4 regions of the Streptomyces spectabilis genome follow, and region 2 is predicted to be linked to each of the others. Evidence: riboswitches for the same ligand, from Rfam matches in the RefSeq annotation. Region 2 holds a riboswitch; each other region holds the start of a gene.
The links. A riboswitch is a leader RNA that binds a small molecule or an ion and turns the genes downstream of it on or off. The one in region 2 is predicted to bind cyclic di-AMP.

Region 1 (3,386 bases), 2.6 Mb from region 2:
GCGTCGGAAGTCCGGTCCCGGTGGGAAAGGGACGGCGCCGTCATGGCAGACCACCAGGAAGCATCAGTCACCCTGCCGAGCGACCCTGTGTCGGTCTCCACCGCCCGCAGGTACGTCGGGGACATCCTCACCGAGTGGGGCCTCCCAGCGGACACGGATGTGGCCGACACGGTGCGGCTCATCGTCTCCGAGCTCGCCACGAACGCGGTGCAGCACACGCTCGGGCTCTCGCCCACCTTCACCGTGGACGTCCGGCTCGACCGCGACGAGAGCCTGCGCATCGGCGTCACCGACAGCCACCCCCGCTACCCCAAGCGGCTGCCCGCGGCCGTCCAGCAGGACAACGGCAGAGGCATGGTCATCGTCCGCTGGCTCACCGCCGAGTGCGGCGGAAGACTCATGGTCTGTCCGACGCCCGAGGGCGGCAAGACGGTGTGGATCACGCTGCCGTGGACGGTCCCGGTGCAGAGCTGACTCCCCGGGGCGCGGCCGCCCCTCGGCCGGGCGGGCTCACTGTCGCTGGCCCGCGCGGCCGACCAGACGGGGCAGCACGCCCCACAGGCCGCCGCACACCACGAACGTGCCGATGGCCGCGAGCACCCCGTCGGTGCGGCCCACGGCCACGTCGACGACGAGGAGGACGGATCCGGTGAGGGCGAGCACGAGCACCGCGAGGCCGATGGCGGCCAGGCGTGAGGACACCCGCACGATCAGGGGTTTGGCGCCGCGCGCGAACAGGGTGCGGTGCACCGCGGCGGGCGCCGTGAACAGCGCGGCGGCGAGCACCGCGAGGAGCAGCGTGACGACGTACGTGGCGCGCTGCACGCTGTCGAGCGACGGGAAGCGCGGCGTGAAGGCGAGGGTGAGCAGGAACGCGAAGAGGATCTGGACACCGGTCTGGGTGACCCGCAGCTCCTGGAGCAGCTCGGAGAAGTTGCGGTCGGCCCGCTCCAGCGGCGTCTCGTTGCGCGTGTGCCGGGAGGCGCTGGGTCTGGAAGTGCCCGCGGCGTGGGGGTGATGATCGGCCATGGTCCACGAGTATCCGCGCGGCGCCGCTCCACTCCCGCGCTGACGGCGGGGCCGGGCGGGTGACGTCGCCGGGGCGCCGCCCCGGACTGCCGTACGGACCGTCCCTCGGCTGGTGCCGCCGCCCGAGCCCTGACCGGACGGCGGCGAAAGGCGCTGGTGGCGCCAGGTGCGGGCGACGGCGCGGACCCCGAGGAGGCCGCCGCCCGCCGGCGGGTCAGCGGACCCGGCCGTACCAGACCTGGTTGGTCCAGATCTTCTCGAGCCGCACCACGGTGCCCCGCTTCGGGGCGTGCCAGATCTTCCCCTTACCGGCATATATGCCGACGTGGTAGACGTTCCGGCCGGAGTGGAAGAACACCAGGTCTCCGCGGGTGCGGCTGGCGGAGGAGACCTTGCGGGTCTTGTTGTACTGCTGTTGGGCGGTGCGCGGCAGCTTCTTGCCCACGCGCTTGTACGAGTAGAGCGTCAGGCCCGAGCAGTCGAACCGGTTCGGCCCGACCGCGCCGTAGCTGTACGGGGAGCCCTTCTTGGACGCCGCGACCTTGAGCGCCTTCGTCCCGTGCGAGGTGGCCGCTTGTGCTTCTCCCGTGAGTCCGGGGGCCACGATGGTGCCGCCCACGGCGGCGAGCGTGAGAGCCGAAGCCGTACTGGCTCTCGTCAACAGCGACGGAACACGATGCAGCGCAGTCATGCGCAACCCTTCGTCAGCCGCCTGTGAAGGATGACCTGTCGGGTTCGGGCAGGCGAAGATGCCCGGCCGCGCGATGCGACTTCACCCCAAGGGCCTTCCGGACTGGCCGGACGGCCCGCCTTGCTGGGTCCTCCACTCCTGCCGGTGCACAGATGTCGACCGGGCACCCGGGCGGCGGCAGGACTCGGCGTCCGCCCGGATCGCCCCGCCGCCTGTGGCGGGGGCTTGTCGTCGGAAGGGATCTTCACCCGAGAGGGGCGAAAAAACCGAGCCGGATCGGCGGTATGTGAGGCTCCTCACGCCTGACCCGTTCCGGTGGACAGAGCCCGAATGGGTTCTAGGTCACACTCGGCGATGATTGCCCCATCAGCGGCGGAACGCCCGAATCCGGCTGTGCTGTAAGGGAGTTGAGCGACTTCGGGAGCCCACTGGAACGACCGCCGGTTACGCAAAAGGGGCGATCATCTCTGGTCATCTCCGAGGCAACCCCGGACTCGGCTTGACATCCGCGTATACCGGCAACGGGCGGATGGCGCAGGCGCGCTGGGTCCGGGGCGCGTTCCGCGGCGTCAGATGCGACCGGCGCACTGGAGTACCAGGCCGAAAACGGAATGGGGGCTGGCTGGAAGTCTGGCACGGGACAGCCGGTCGTGGGGGGTGAATCGGACTGAATCATGACGGACCTTCATGCCGACGGCGGCGGCCGGCCCCGTGTCAGGGGCCCGTCGGCGGCGGCACCGTCACGCGCGCGGCGCGCCGCTCGCCGTCCAGGACGCGCATCGCTCGCGCGAGCGTCGGCGCGTGCACCTCGCTCTCCCCGCGCTGATGCATGAGCGCCAGCGCGTCGTGCAGCTCGGTCGCCCGGGTGATCAGCGCCTGCGCGGCGCGCAGCCCGCCGTAGGTGTGCTCGGCGCGGGCCGGGTTGATCCGGCCGAGCAGGTCGAGGACCGCCAGATAGGCGTCGACCAGCTCGCCTTCGGCGCGGGTCAGGGCGGGCAGCGGTGGCAGTTCGGGGAGCACCGGCGCCTCATCCCGCGTCCGGGCGGGCGGCCTTGCGGCTCGGGACGACCCGGTCCACCAGACCGTAGGCGAGGGCGGCCTCGGCGTCGAGCACCGTGTCCCGCTCGATGTCCGCCGAGATCTGCTCGGGCGTACGCCCGGTGTGCCGGACGAGCATCCCCTCCAGGAGCGCACGGGTGCGCCGCAGTTCCTCCGCGCGGATCCTCAGGTCGGTCGGCTGGCCGCGCACCGGCTCGGGCAGCGCGGGCTGCCGGAGCAGCACCCGGGCGCCGGGCAGGATCGCCCGCTTGCCGGGGGTCCCCGCGGCGAGCAGCACCGCGGCGGCGGAGGCGGCCTGGCCGAGGCAGACGGTCTCCACCTCGCAGGAGGCGTACAGCAGCGTGTCGTAGATCGCCGTCGTCGCGCTGAAGTCGCCGCCGGGGGAGTTGATGTAGAGCGAGATGTCCCGGTCCGGAGCCGCGTGCTCCAAGTAGAGGACCTGGGCCATCACGTCGTTCGCCGAGACGTCGTCGATCGGTGTGCCGAGGAAGACGATCCGCTCCTCCAGGAGCTTGGAGTACGGATCCCAGGTGCGCGGGCCGAGCTGGTGCGCTCGGTGAACTCCGGCAGGACGGAACGGGCGGACGGTCCGCGCATGGCACGCCTC
Region 2 (3,386 bases):
AGACCTCGGCGCCCCAGCGCAGGGCCTCGGAGAAGGACTCCGCGCCGATCGGGGCGATCATGAACTCCTGGATGTCGACGTTGGAGTCCGCGTGGGACCCGCCGTTCAGGATGTTCATCATCGGCACCGGCAGCAGGTGCGCGTTCGGACCGCCGAGGTAGCGGAAGAGCGGCAGGTCGCTGGCCTCGGAGGCGGCGTGGGCCACGGCGAGGGAGACGCCGAGGATGGCGTTGGCGCCGAGGGAGCCCTTGTTGTCCGTGGCGTCCAGGTCGAACATGGCCTGGTCGATCAGACGCTGCTCGGTGGCGTCGTAGCCGACGAGCTCCGGGCCGATCTGCTCGATGACGGCGAGAACGGCCTTCTCCACGCCCTTGCCGCCGTAGCGGTTGGCGTCTCCGTCACGGAGTTCGATGGCCTCGAAGGCGCCGGTGGAGGCGCCGGACGGGACGGCGGCACGGCCGGTGGAGCCGTCGTCGAGGCCGACCTCGACCTCGACCGTGGGATTGCCTCGGGAGTCCAGGATTTCCCGGGCTACGACGACGTCGATGGACGGCACGAGCATCTCCTTCTGGGATGTGATGCGGGGTACGCGGGGGTACTAGGGGCCGCGCTGGCCCCTGCGACACGAGCCTAACCGGCTCCGGGGCATCGGCCAGCCGACCGCCCAGCCCATGGACAGGCACAGGGCCGGGTCCGGGGCCGGATAGTTCCCTCACGAAACAAACTACCGGACCAAAAGGTACCGCCCCGGTGCGCAGGGGGGAGCGCACCGGGGCGGTAGCCCATGGGGACGGGGTGGCTCCGGGCGCTGCCGGGGCCGGGGCGGGTCAGCTGAGGTGCAGCTGCTGACCCGGGTAGATGAAGTCGGCGTCGCTGACGATGTCGTCGTTCAGCTGGTACAGCTTCTGCCAGCCGCCCTTGACGTCGTGCTCCTGGGCGATCTTGGACAGGGTGTCGCCGGTCACGACCTTGTACTCGCCGTCGCCCTTCTTCACGACCTTGCCGGTCGGGGTCTGGACGGTCTTCTTCTCGACCTGCGGGGCGGCCTGCTGCGGCTGGTGCTGCGGCTGGGCCTGCGGCTTGGGCGCGGCCTGCTGCTGCGGCTGGGCCTGCTGCTGCGGCTGCGGCTTGGCCTGCTGCTGCGGCTGCTGCTGGCCGCCGCCGGAGGAGCCGCCGCCGGTGTACGGGGAGCCGGACAGGCCCACGCCGCACTTCGGCCAGGCACCCTTGCCCTGGCCCGCGAGGACCTTCTCGGCGATCTCGATCTGCTGGGCCTTGGAGGCCTTGTCGGCGGTGGCCGCGTACTTGGTGCCGCCGTAAGCGGCCCAGGTGGAGGCGGAGAACTGCACGCCGCCGTAGTAGCCGTTGCCGGTGTTGATGGACCAGTTGCCACCGGACTCGCACGCGGCGACGCGGTCCCACTCGGAGGCGGTGGCGGCGTTGGCCGTGCCGGTCGCCATCAGCGGGGCGGCGACGGCGGCACCGGTGACACCGACGACGGTGGCGGCGCGGGTGGCCTTGTCGAGCTTGGTCGGACGGCGGTGCTTGCCCTTGCCGGAACGCAGCATGAAGTGATCCCCTCACCGACGCCTGCGAGGTGAGCTGTCGGGTTCGGGCGGGTGAGTGCCCGGCCGCGCGTCCTAGCGCGCGACTTCACCCCAAGCCGTGTCCGTACGTCTCGCGCGTCTTACGACCGCTCAACGTCCGGGCCCGGCACTTACCTTGGGTCCCCCGCTCCTGCCTTCGGCGCTCGAAGCGACGACTGTTCCCGTCCGGCCGTTGGCAGGATTCGGCGTACCGACCGGCGGGGCCCGCTGTGGCGAGCGGTCCCGACCGTAGCCAGGCAATCATCCGAATTTCAAAGACGATCAGGGCTTCTGAGACCCATCTCTCACTTGCCTCTCACCGTCTTTAAACCGGACATTCACCGCGAACCGCCGGGCAACTGCCCTACTTTTCGCTCGACTTCCCGGCGGTGGCGCCCTTGTCCTCCGCGCTCAGTTCGAGCCGCTGACCGGGGAGGATGAGGTCCGGATCGGAGCCGACGGTCTTCTTGTTCCCGGCGTAGAGGCCCGACCAGCCGCCGTCAAGGTCGTGGCTGTCGGCGATCGCCGAGAGGTTGTCACCGGAGCGGACCGTGTACGTGCCCGAGGGGCGCTCGGCGGCGGGCACGTCACGCGCCTCGCCGCGCGAGGCGTGACGCCCGGGGCCGGTGTCGCCGGACGGGGCGTCATCGGCGGCGCTGCCGCCGCGGTGACGGCCCGCGGGGCGGTCGTCGGCCGCGTCGTCCGCGCCGGGCTCGGCGCCCTCGGACTCCTGGGACGCCTCGGACTCCTCGGACTCCTGGGACGAAGCGCTGTCGTCCGCACCGGACTTGTCCGCGTCACCGGCGGGCTTGCGGTGCTTGCCGCCGCCCTCGCGCGAGCCGTCCTCGGCGCTCTTCCCGCCCTGGGTGGCACCGTCGTCGCCATCGTCACCGTTGCCCGAATCGTGAGTCTTGTCTCGCGATTCGGTGGAACTGCCCGGCCTCTCGGCCTTCTCGGAGCGGTCGGACCCGGCGGCCTCGCGCTCCTCCTTCGCGTCCTTCTCCGCGTCCTTCTCCTTGCCGGACCGCGAGGAGTCGGAGGGCTCCGAGGACTCGGCGGAGTCGTCGGAGTCCGACGAGCTCGGCGGGGCCGACGGCAGGCCCGGATCGACGGCGGCGGCCTCGCCGCCCTTCGCCAGGCCCGCGGCCGGGGCGCAGTTCGGCCAGGCGTCGGGGCCCCGGTCGGCGAGCACCTTCTCGGCGACGTGGATCTGCTGGGAGCGGCTCGCCTGGTCGGCGGTCGGCGCGTAGGAGAGGCCGCCGTACTGCTCCCAGGTGTCCTGGGTGAGCTGGAGGCCGCCGTAGTAGCCGCTGCCCTTGGCGCTCCACGCCCCGCCGCTCTCGCACTCCGCGACCTTGTCCCACGTCCCGGCGTCCGCGGCGCTCGCGCCGGACGCGCCGAGCAGCGGGATGGCGATGGCTGATCCGGTGACGCCCGCCGTGACGAGGATCGCCGGGACCTGACGGGGGCGGCGGTGACGGCCTTGGCCGGAGAGCATGCAGGTGCCTTTCGTGGACGACAGGTCAGGCACGGCATCCGTTACGCGCGAGCGCGCGGGTGCCGGGCCGTCGTGAACGTAGCCGCAGTCGAACGCCAGTCACAAGTCGGTTCAGCCGAGATCACGCGAAAGTCACATCGTTGACGGCCCGTCAGCACGGGTGACCCGCGGGGCGGGTGTGAAACGCACCGGCAACGTCCTGAGCCCACGCATGATGAGCCCGCCGCGCCACCTCAACTCCTCGGGAGCCACGGCCAGTTGCAGGTCCGGCAGGCGGCGGAGCAGGGTGGCGAGGGCGGTCT
Region 3 (3,386 bases), 2.8 Mb from region 2:
CCGACGCCATCCAGGAAGCCGCCGAGACCCAGCAGGAAGAGGAGGCGGCGAAGTGAGCGAGGCTGAGACGTCTGTGACGATGGAATTCCACCCGCAGCCCCAGGCGGGCACGGCCAAGCCCTGGGCCTTCCCGGCCCCCGAGCGCGGCACCCTGGGCAACGGCCTGACGGTGCTGCGCTGCCACCGCCCCGGCCAGCAGCTCGTCGCCGTCGAGGTCCACCTCGACGCGCCCCTGGACGCCGAGCCGCAGGGCCTGGACGGCGTGGCCACGATCATGGCGCGGGCGTTCTCCGAAGGCACCGACAAGCACTCCGCCGAGGAGTTCGCCGCCGAGCTGGACCGCTGCGGCGCCACCCTTGACGCGCACGCCGACCACCCCGGCGTCCGCCTCTCCCTCGAAGTGCCCGTCTCGCGCCTGCCGAAGGCCCTGGGCCTGCTGGCCGACGCGCTGCGCGCGCCCGCCTTCGAGGACGGCGAGATCGAGCGCCTCGTCCGCAACCGCCTGGACGAGATCCCGCACGAGACCGCCAACCCCGCGCGCCGCGCAGCCAAGGAGCTGGCCAAGCAGCTCTTCCCGGCCACCTCGCGCATGTCGCGCCCGCGCCAGGGCACCGAGGAGACGGTCACCGCCATCGACTCCGGGGCCGTACGCGCCTTCTACGAGAAGCACGTGCGCCCCGCCACGGCCACCGCCGTCGTGGTCGGCGACCTGACCGGCACGGACGTGGACGCCGTCCTCGCCGACACCGTCGGTGCCTGGACGGGCGGTTCGGCCGAGCCGCACACGATGCCCCAGGTGACCGCCGACGACACCGGCCGCGTCGTCATCGTGGACCGCCCCGGCGCCGTCCAGACGCAGCTCCTCATCGGCCGCGTGGGCGCGGACCGGCACGACATCGTCTGGCCGGCGCAGGTCCTCGGCACGTACTGCCTGGGCGGCACCCTCACCTCGCGCCTGGACCGCGTCCTGCGTGAGGAGAAGGGGTACACGTACGGCGTGCGCGCCTTCAGCCAGGTGCTGCGCTCCGCGGCGCCGAGGTCCCCGGAAGGCGCCCCGGGCGTCGCCATGCTGGCCATCAGCGGCTCCGTGGACACGCCGAACACGGGCCCGGCTCTCGACGACCTGTGGAAGGTCCTTCGCACCCTCGCCGCCGAGGGCCTCACGGACGCCGAGCGCGACGTCGCCGTGCAGAACCTGGTGGGCGTGGCCCCGCTGAAGTACGAGACGGCCGCCGCCGTCGCCGCCACGCTCGCCGACCAGGTGGAGCAGGAGCTGCCGGACGACTTCCAGGCGAGCCTGTACCGGCAGTTGGCCGGGACGGGCACGGTGGAGGCCACCGCGGCTGTCGTGAGCGCGTTCCCGAGCGACCGGCTGGTGACGGTGCTCGTCGGTGACGCCGCGCAGATCGAGGAGCCCGTGCGGGCCCTCGGCATCGGCGAAGTGACGGTTGTCACCGGCTGATTGCCCCGCGCTCGCCCCGGCGGGCAAATCGGTAGGAACACCGCGTAACTCAAGGGACCCCGGAGGCTCAGGAAGCCTCCGGGGTCCCTGCATGCTGCCATATGTCCGAATTGACATGGAGGTTGGGTGTCTGCCGTGTGGCGTGCGCTACAAAAGGCAGGATCCGTTTGTCGATTGAAAGATGAGGCGTTTAGCGTCAGTGCGGCTGTCCGTCAGGCAGTAAGCCGCGTCCGCGGCACCGGACAGTCATCGCCGAGTCCCCGTACGGCGTGAGCCAGGGGAGCCGGGGACCCACACGTCCCTGGGGTGAATCGGTCCCCTTGCCGCGAGGCGAGGAGTCCGTAGGAGACCTTCCTGCTCCGAACCCGTCAGCTAACCCGGTAGGCGAGAAGGAAGGAAAGGACCAGCCGCTTCATGGCGCTCATCCGCCCGACCGGCAAGCACCGCCGCCCGAGCCGCATCTCGCGCACCACCGCAAGCGCCGCGGGCGTCGCCGCCCTCACCACCACCGGTGTCATCTCGGGCCTGGCCGCTCCGGCGCTCGCCGCCGACGCCTCCGCGGACCACGCGAGCACCGGCCTCACGCAGGCCATCGCCATCAACGACACGCTGGCCGACGAGATCGACGCCCAGGCCGCCGCCCAGAAGCAGGCCGCCAACGACGCCGCCGCCCAGAAGAAGGCGGAAGAGGCGGCGCGGCAGAAGGCCGCCGAGCAGAAGCGCAAGGCCGAGGCCGCCGCCAAGGAGAAGGCCGAGGCGAAGGCCAAGAAGGAGGCCGAGGCCAAGGCGGCGAAGGAGGCCAAGGAGCGGGCCCGTGAGCGCGCCGCCCGCGACGCCGAGCGCAAGCGCCTGAACGCCTACGTCGCCCCGGTCGCCGGTTCGTACGTCTCCACCTCCTACAAGGCCGGCGGCGGTATGTGGTCCTCCGGCAGCCACACCGGCATCGACTTCCACGCCGCGTCCGGCACCTCGGTGCAGGCGGTCGGCGCGGGCACCGTCGTCGAGGCGGGCTGGGGCGGCGCCTACGGCAACAACATCGTGATCAAGATGAACGACGGCACGTACACCCAGTACGGCCACCTGTCGTCCATCAGCGTCACCGTCGGCCAGGCCGTCACGCCCGGCCAGCAGATCGGCCTCTCCGGGTCCACCGGCAACTCCTCCGGGCCGCACCTGCACTTCGAGGCCCGTACCGGCGCCGAGTACGGCTCGGACATCGACCCGCTCGCGTACCTGCGCTCCCACGGCGTGAGCGTCTGACGCTTCCGCGCTGAGAGCGTCCGGCGCTCCCATGACGTGGGCGACGGGCACGCGCCCGCGCACTTCCCGAAAGCCCCGGCTCACCGAGCCGGGGCTTTCGGCGTCGGCACCGCCTGCTGACCGCACAACCTTTGGCCAAAAGATATCCATGGATTCCGGCGCCCCATCGGAAAATGCGGCCATCTGCAATAGAGTCCGTGGAGTCAGCGTCCATAGAGTCGCCGCACCAGCGTCTTCAGCGCGCCGCGCGACGCGTTTCGCGGGCAGTAAAGCGGAGGTCCGTCATGCGCATTCCCGCGCACTCGGTCTGCACGGCCATCCGGGACGACATCGTCTCCGGTGTCTACGAACGCGGCACGCGGCTCACCGAAGAACTCCTGGCCCGCCGCTACGGCGTCTCCCGCGTCCCCGTGCGCGAGGCCCTGCGCACCCTGGAGGCCGAGGGCTTCGTCGTCACCCGCAGGCACGCGGGCGCCTGCGTCGCCGAGCCGACCGAGCAGGACGCCGCCGACCTCCTGGAGGTCCGTACGCTCCTGGAGCCGCTGGCGGCCGCCCGCGCCGCGCAGCGCCGCACCGAAGCCCATCTGAAGGTCCTGCGCGGCCTCGTGCGGCTCGGCCAGGAGCGGGTCCGGCGCGGCGGCGGCGAGGACCTGCGCTCGCTGGA
Region 4 (3,386 bases), 520 kb from region 2:
TCGCAGGTTCAAATCCTGTCCCCGCTACTGAAACCGAAGGCCCGGAATCCGAATGGATTCCGGGCCTTCGGCATTCCCCAGGGGTCCGGGGGCGCGCGCCGCCCGCGCCACCGCCCCGCGCCAGGGCGCGCGCTGCCCGCCGGGTCACCCACTCGGAGCACGCCGGGTCGCCCCGGGGCCCCAACGCGGGAAGCCTTGGGCCGATGCGGCGGGTCTGCGGCGGGAGTGGAACGGTGGTTGCTTCGGGCGGTGGGGGCCTCGGCGCCGGGGGCGGCGGGGGCCTCCGTGCCGGTGCCGGGCCGAAGGAGCGCCATGTCCGCTGAGGGTCCCGGCCTCCCCCGTGAGCGGGCCCTCGCCCGGGTGCTGCCCCCGCTCCTGCTCGTGGTCGGGGTCGTCTTCGACGCGCTCACGCCGCCCCAGTTCACCGCGTCCCCGCTGTTCGCCGCCGCGCCCCTGATCGCGGCCCCGTTCTACTCGCTCGCCACCACCGTGGCGACGGCCGCCGTGTCCTGCGTGGCCGTGCTCGCCCTGCGCATCGACAACCACTCGGGCGTGGACGTCCAGGTCGTCACCTCCTTCGTCACCATGCTCACCGTCGGCGCCCTCGCCGTCGTCATCAACCGCGTCGTCCGCCGCGGCGACGTCCGCCTCGCCTCCGCGCGCTCCATCGCCGAGGCCGCGCAGCGGGCCGTGCTTCCGCAGCCGGACCCGCGCATCGGCGGTCTCGACGTCGCCGCCCGGTACGAGGCCGCGCAGGCGGGCGCCTTCATCGGCGGCGACCTGTACGCGGTGCAGGACACCCCGCACGGCGTCCGGCTCGTCGTCGGCGACGTACGCGGCAAGGGCATGGGCGCGGTGGCCGCCGTCGCCGTCGTCATCGGCGCCTTCCGCGAGGCGGCCGAGCAGGAGGCCACCCTGGAGGCCGTGGCGCAGCGCCTGGAGCGGGCGCTCGCGCGCGAGGGCACGCGGCGTGACGGGCTCGACGCCTTCGAAGGGTTCACCACGGCGGTCCTCGCGGAGATCCCGCGCGGCGACGGGACCGTACGGCTCGTCAACCGCGGCCACCCCGAGCCGCTCCTGCTGCGCGCCGACGGGCGCCTGTGCGTGCTCTCGCCCGCCGAACCCGCCCTGCCGCTGGGCATGGGCGACCTCGGCGCATGGCCCGACCGCGCGGACGAGACCGACTTCCCGCCGGGCTCCACGCTGCTGCTCTACACCGACGGGCTCAGCGAGGCCCGGGACGCGCGGGGCGTCTTCTACGACCCCGCGATCCGGCTCGGCGGCCGCGTCTTCTCGGGCGCGGACGCCCCCGACGCGCTCCTGTCCACCCTCGTCGCCGAGGTCCTCGACCACACCGGCGGCGGCGCCAACGACGACATGGCGCTTCTCGCCGTACGCCGCCCCGTCACGCCCAGTGACTGAATGGAGCCCCAGTGCAGCGCGACTGACGACCCGTCACCCGCAGGCGAAGATCGATCCGGCTGCGCAGCGTCATGGCGCGCGCTCAACTCGCCCCGTTCCCCACGCTGATGTCCCGTTGTGTTCGTGGCGTAAGCGTTAACGATCAACCCGAACAGCTTGGAATACCGACCCGCTGTCTATTAACGTTCGATAACGCAGCGCGGTCGTCCCAGCCGTCACACCCGGCGGCTCCGCGCGCACGCGCCTAATCCCGCAAGGGAGCCGGGGAACCACCACATTGGGGTGAATCGGACGCCTTTCACGTACGCGGACCCGTATCCGCCGTACCCGAGAAGCGGCCGTAGGAGACCTTCCTGCTCCGAACCCGTCAGCTAACCCGGTAGGCGAGAAGGAAGGAAAGGAGTGCGCCCCCGTGGCGTCCAACCGGCCTGCCCCAGAAGCGCTCTGCATACCGAACGACGGTCTCATCGAGGGTGCCGACGGCGGTGACGGCCCCGGCGGATCCACCGCGTACGCCGCGCACTCCGAGTACTTCGATCCCTCCGCGACCTCCGCGGCCTCCGCGCCCGCCGGGTACGCCGGTTACGCCGCCCAGGAGCCCCCGGCTTCCTGGGAGGAGTGGAACCCCACCGCGGACACCGTCCGCCCCGTGCGCGGCAAGCACCGCATCCACAAGAAGGGCGGCGGCGGCCTCGCCCGCAGCTCCACCGTCCTCGGCGTCGGCGTCATCGCCGCGGTCGGCGCGGGTGGCATCGCCACCGCGCAGGGCGGCAAGCCGCCCGTCTCCATCTCCCTGCCGGACATGGCGTCCGTCGCGGACTCGCTGCCCGGCGTCGGCTCCCTGATCGACGGCGACGACACCGCGGAACCGGCCACCGCCGCGGCCGCGGCGCCGCTCAGCTCCGCCGGTGTCACCGGCGTCGACGCCGAGCGGGGCACCACGGACGCGGGCGAGGCCCTGCGGGCCCGCATCCTCCAGCAGGCCGAGAACCAGCGCCACCAGGCGGACGACGCGCAGCGCAGGCAGGCCGAGGACGCGGCCGTCACGAAGGCCGCCGCGACCGCCAGGAGCCAGCAGGGCAAGGCGGCAGCCGAGGCCAAGGCGAAGGCCGCCGAGGAGAAGCGCGAGAAGGAGGAGGCGGCCCGCAAGAAGCGCGAGGCCGAGCGCCTCGCGAAGCTCGCCAAGAGCTACACGCTGCCCGCCTCCTCGTACGTCCTCACCTCCCACTTCGGCGACTCCGGCTCCATGTGGTCCTCCGGCCAGCACACCGGCCTCGACTTCGCGGGATCGAGCGGCTCCCCGCTCAAGGCCGTCCACTCCGGCACCATCACGGAGGCGGGCTGGGCGGGCGCCTACGGCTACCGCACGGTCCTGAAGCTCGATGACGGCACCGAGATCTGGTACTGCCACCAGTCCTCGCTCTCCGTCAGCGTGGGCCAGAAGGTCAGCACGGGCGACGTCATCGGCCGCATGGGCGGCACGGGCAACGTCACCGGCGTACACCTCCACCTGGAGGTCAGGACCAGCGGCGGCGGGGCCATCGACCCGCTGTCCTGGCTGCGGGGCAAGGGCCTGACTCCCTGATCCCGCTGAACTCCGGCGGCCCTGGCGACGACCCCCCGACGCCAGGGCCGCCGGTCATGTCTTTCAGCCGAAAACAGCCGTCTCCTGCCGGAATTCCCAACTCCGTAAGGATGTTGGCCTCCGTATGACCATTCTTCGCCCTCTGGGCTCGTCCGACCTCGAAGTCTTCCCGCTCGCCCTCGGCGGCAACGTCTTCGGCTGGACCGCCGACCGGGACCAGTCCTTCGCCGTCCTCGATGCCTACGCCGCCGCGGGCGGCAACTTCATAGACACCGCCGACGCCTACACGTTCTGGGTGCCCGGCAACAAGGGCGGCGAGTCCGAGACCGTCCTCGGGCAGTGGATGGCCGCGCGCGGCAACCGGGACGACGTCGTGGTC

Region 1: linked by a shared signal. The riboswitch ahead of CP982_RS06535 (C40 family peptidase) and the one ahead of CP982_RS18265 (LysM peptidoglycan-binding domain-containing protein) in region 2 are both predicted to bind cyclic di-AMP.
Region 3: linked by a shared signal. The riboswitch ahead of CP982_RS30910 (M23 family metallopeptidase) and the one ahead of CP982_RS18265 (LysM peptidoglycan-binding domain-containing protein) in region 2 are both predicted to bind cyclic di-AMP.
Region 4: linked by a shared signal. The riboswitch ahead of CP982_RS20600 (M23 family metallopeptidase) and the one ahead of CP982_RS18265 (LysM peptidoglycan-binding domain-containing protein) in region 2 are both predicted to bind cyclic di-AMP.

The regions. Positions count from the first base shown of each region.
Region 1 covers NZ_CP023690.1:1,642,981-1,646,366, reverse strand. Annotated here, with positions in the region: gene CP982_RS06545 (ATP-binding protein) at 43-474, shown strand; gene CP982_RS06540 (DUF6328 family protein) at 511-1,029, opposite strand; gene CP982_RS06535 (C40 family peptidase) at 1,244-1,720, opposite strand; cyclic di-AMP (ydaO/yuaA leader) riboswitch at 1,724-1,877, opposite strand; gene CP982_RS06530 (hypothetical protein) at 2,435-2,740, opposite strand; partial or broken gene CP982_RS06525 (ATP-dependent Clp protease proteolytic subunit) at 2,748-3,376, opposite strand.
Region 2 covers NZ_CP023690.1:4,232,713-4,236,098, forward strand. Annotated here, with positions in the region: gene eno (phosphopyruvate hydratase) at 1-556, opposite strand, end outside; gene CP982_RS18265 (LysM peptidoglycan-binding domain-containing protein) at 828-1,568, opposite strand; cyclic di-AMP (ydaO/yuaA leader) riboswitch at 1,573-1,759, opposite strand; gene CP982_RS18270 (transglycosylase family protein) at 1,951-3,084, opposite strand; gene CP982_RS18275 (cytochrome P450 family protein) at 3,217-3,386, opposite strand, start outside.
Region 3 covers NZ_CP023690.1:7,026,608-7,029,993, forward strand. Annotated here, with positions in the region: gene CP982_RS30900 (M16 family metallopeptidase) at 1-56, shown strand, start outside; gene CP982_RS30905 (M16 family metallopeptidase) at 80-1,462, shown strand; cyclic di-AMP (ydaO/yuaA leader) riboswitch at 1,703-1,864, shown strand; gene CP982_RS30910 (M23 family metallopeptidase) at 1,877-2,722, shown strand; gene CP982_RS30915 (GntR family transcriptional regulator) at 3,007-3,386, shown strand, end outside.
Region 4 covers NZ_CP023690.1:4,749,839-4,753,224, reverse strand. Annotated here, with positions in the region: tRNA gene CP982_RS20610 (tRNA-Met) at 1-27, shown strand, start outside; gene CP982_RS20605 (PP2C family protein-serine/threonine phosphatase) at 313-1,422, shown strand; cyclic di-AMP (ydaO/yuaA leader) riboswitch at 1,654-1,823, shown strand; gene CP982_RS20600 (M23 family metallopeptidase) at 1,835-3,007, shown strand; gene CP982_RS20595 (aldo/keto reductase) at 3,132-3,386, shown strand, end outside.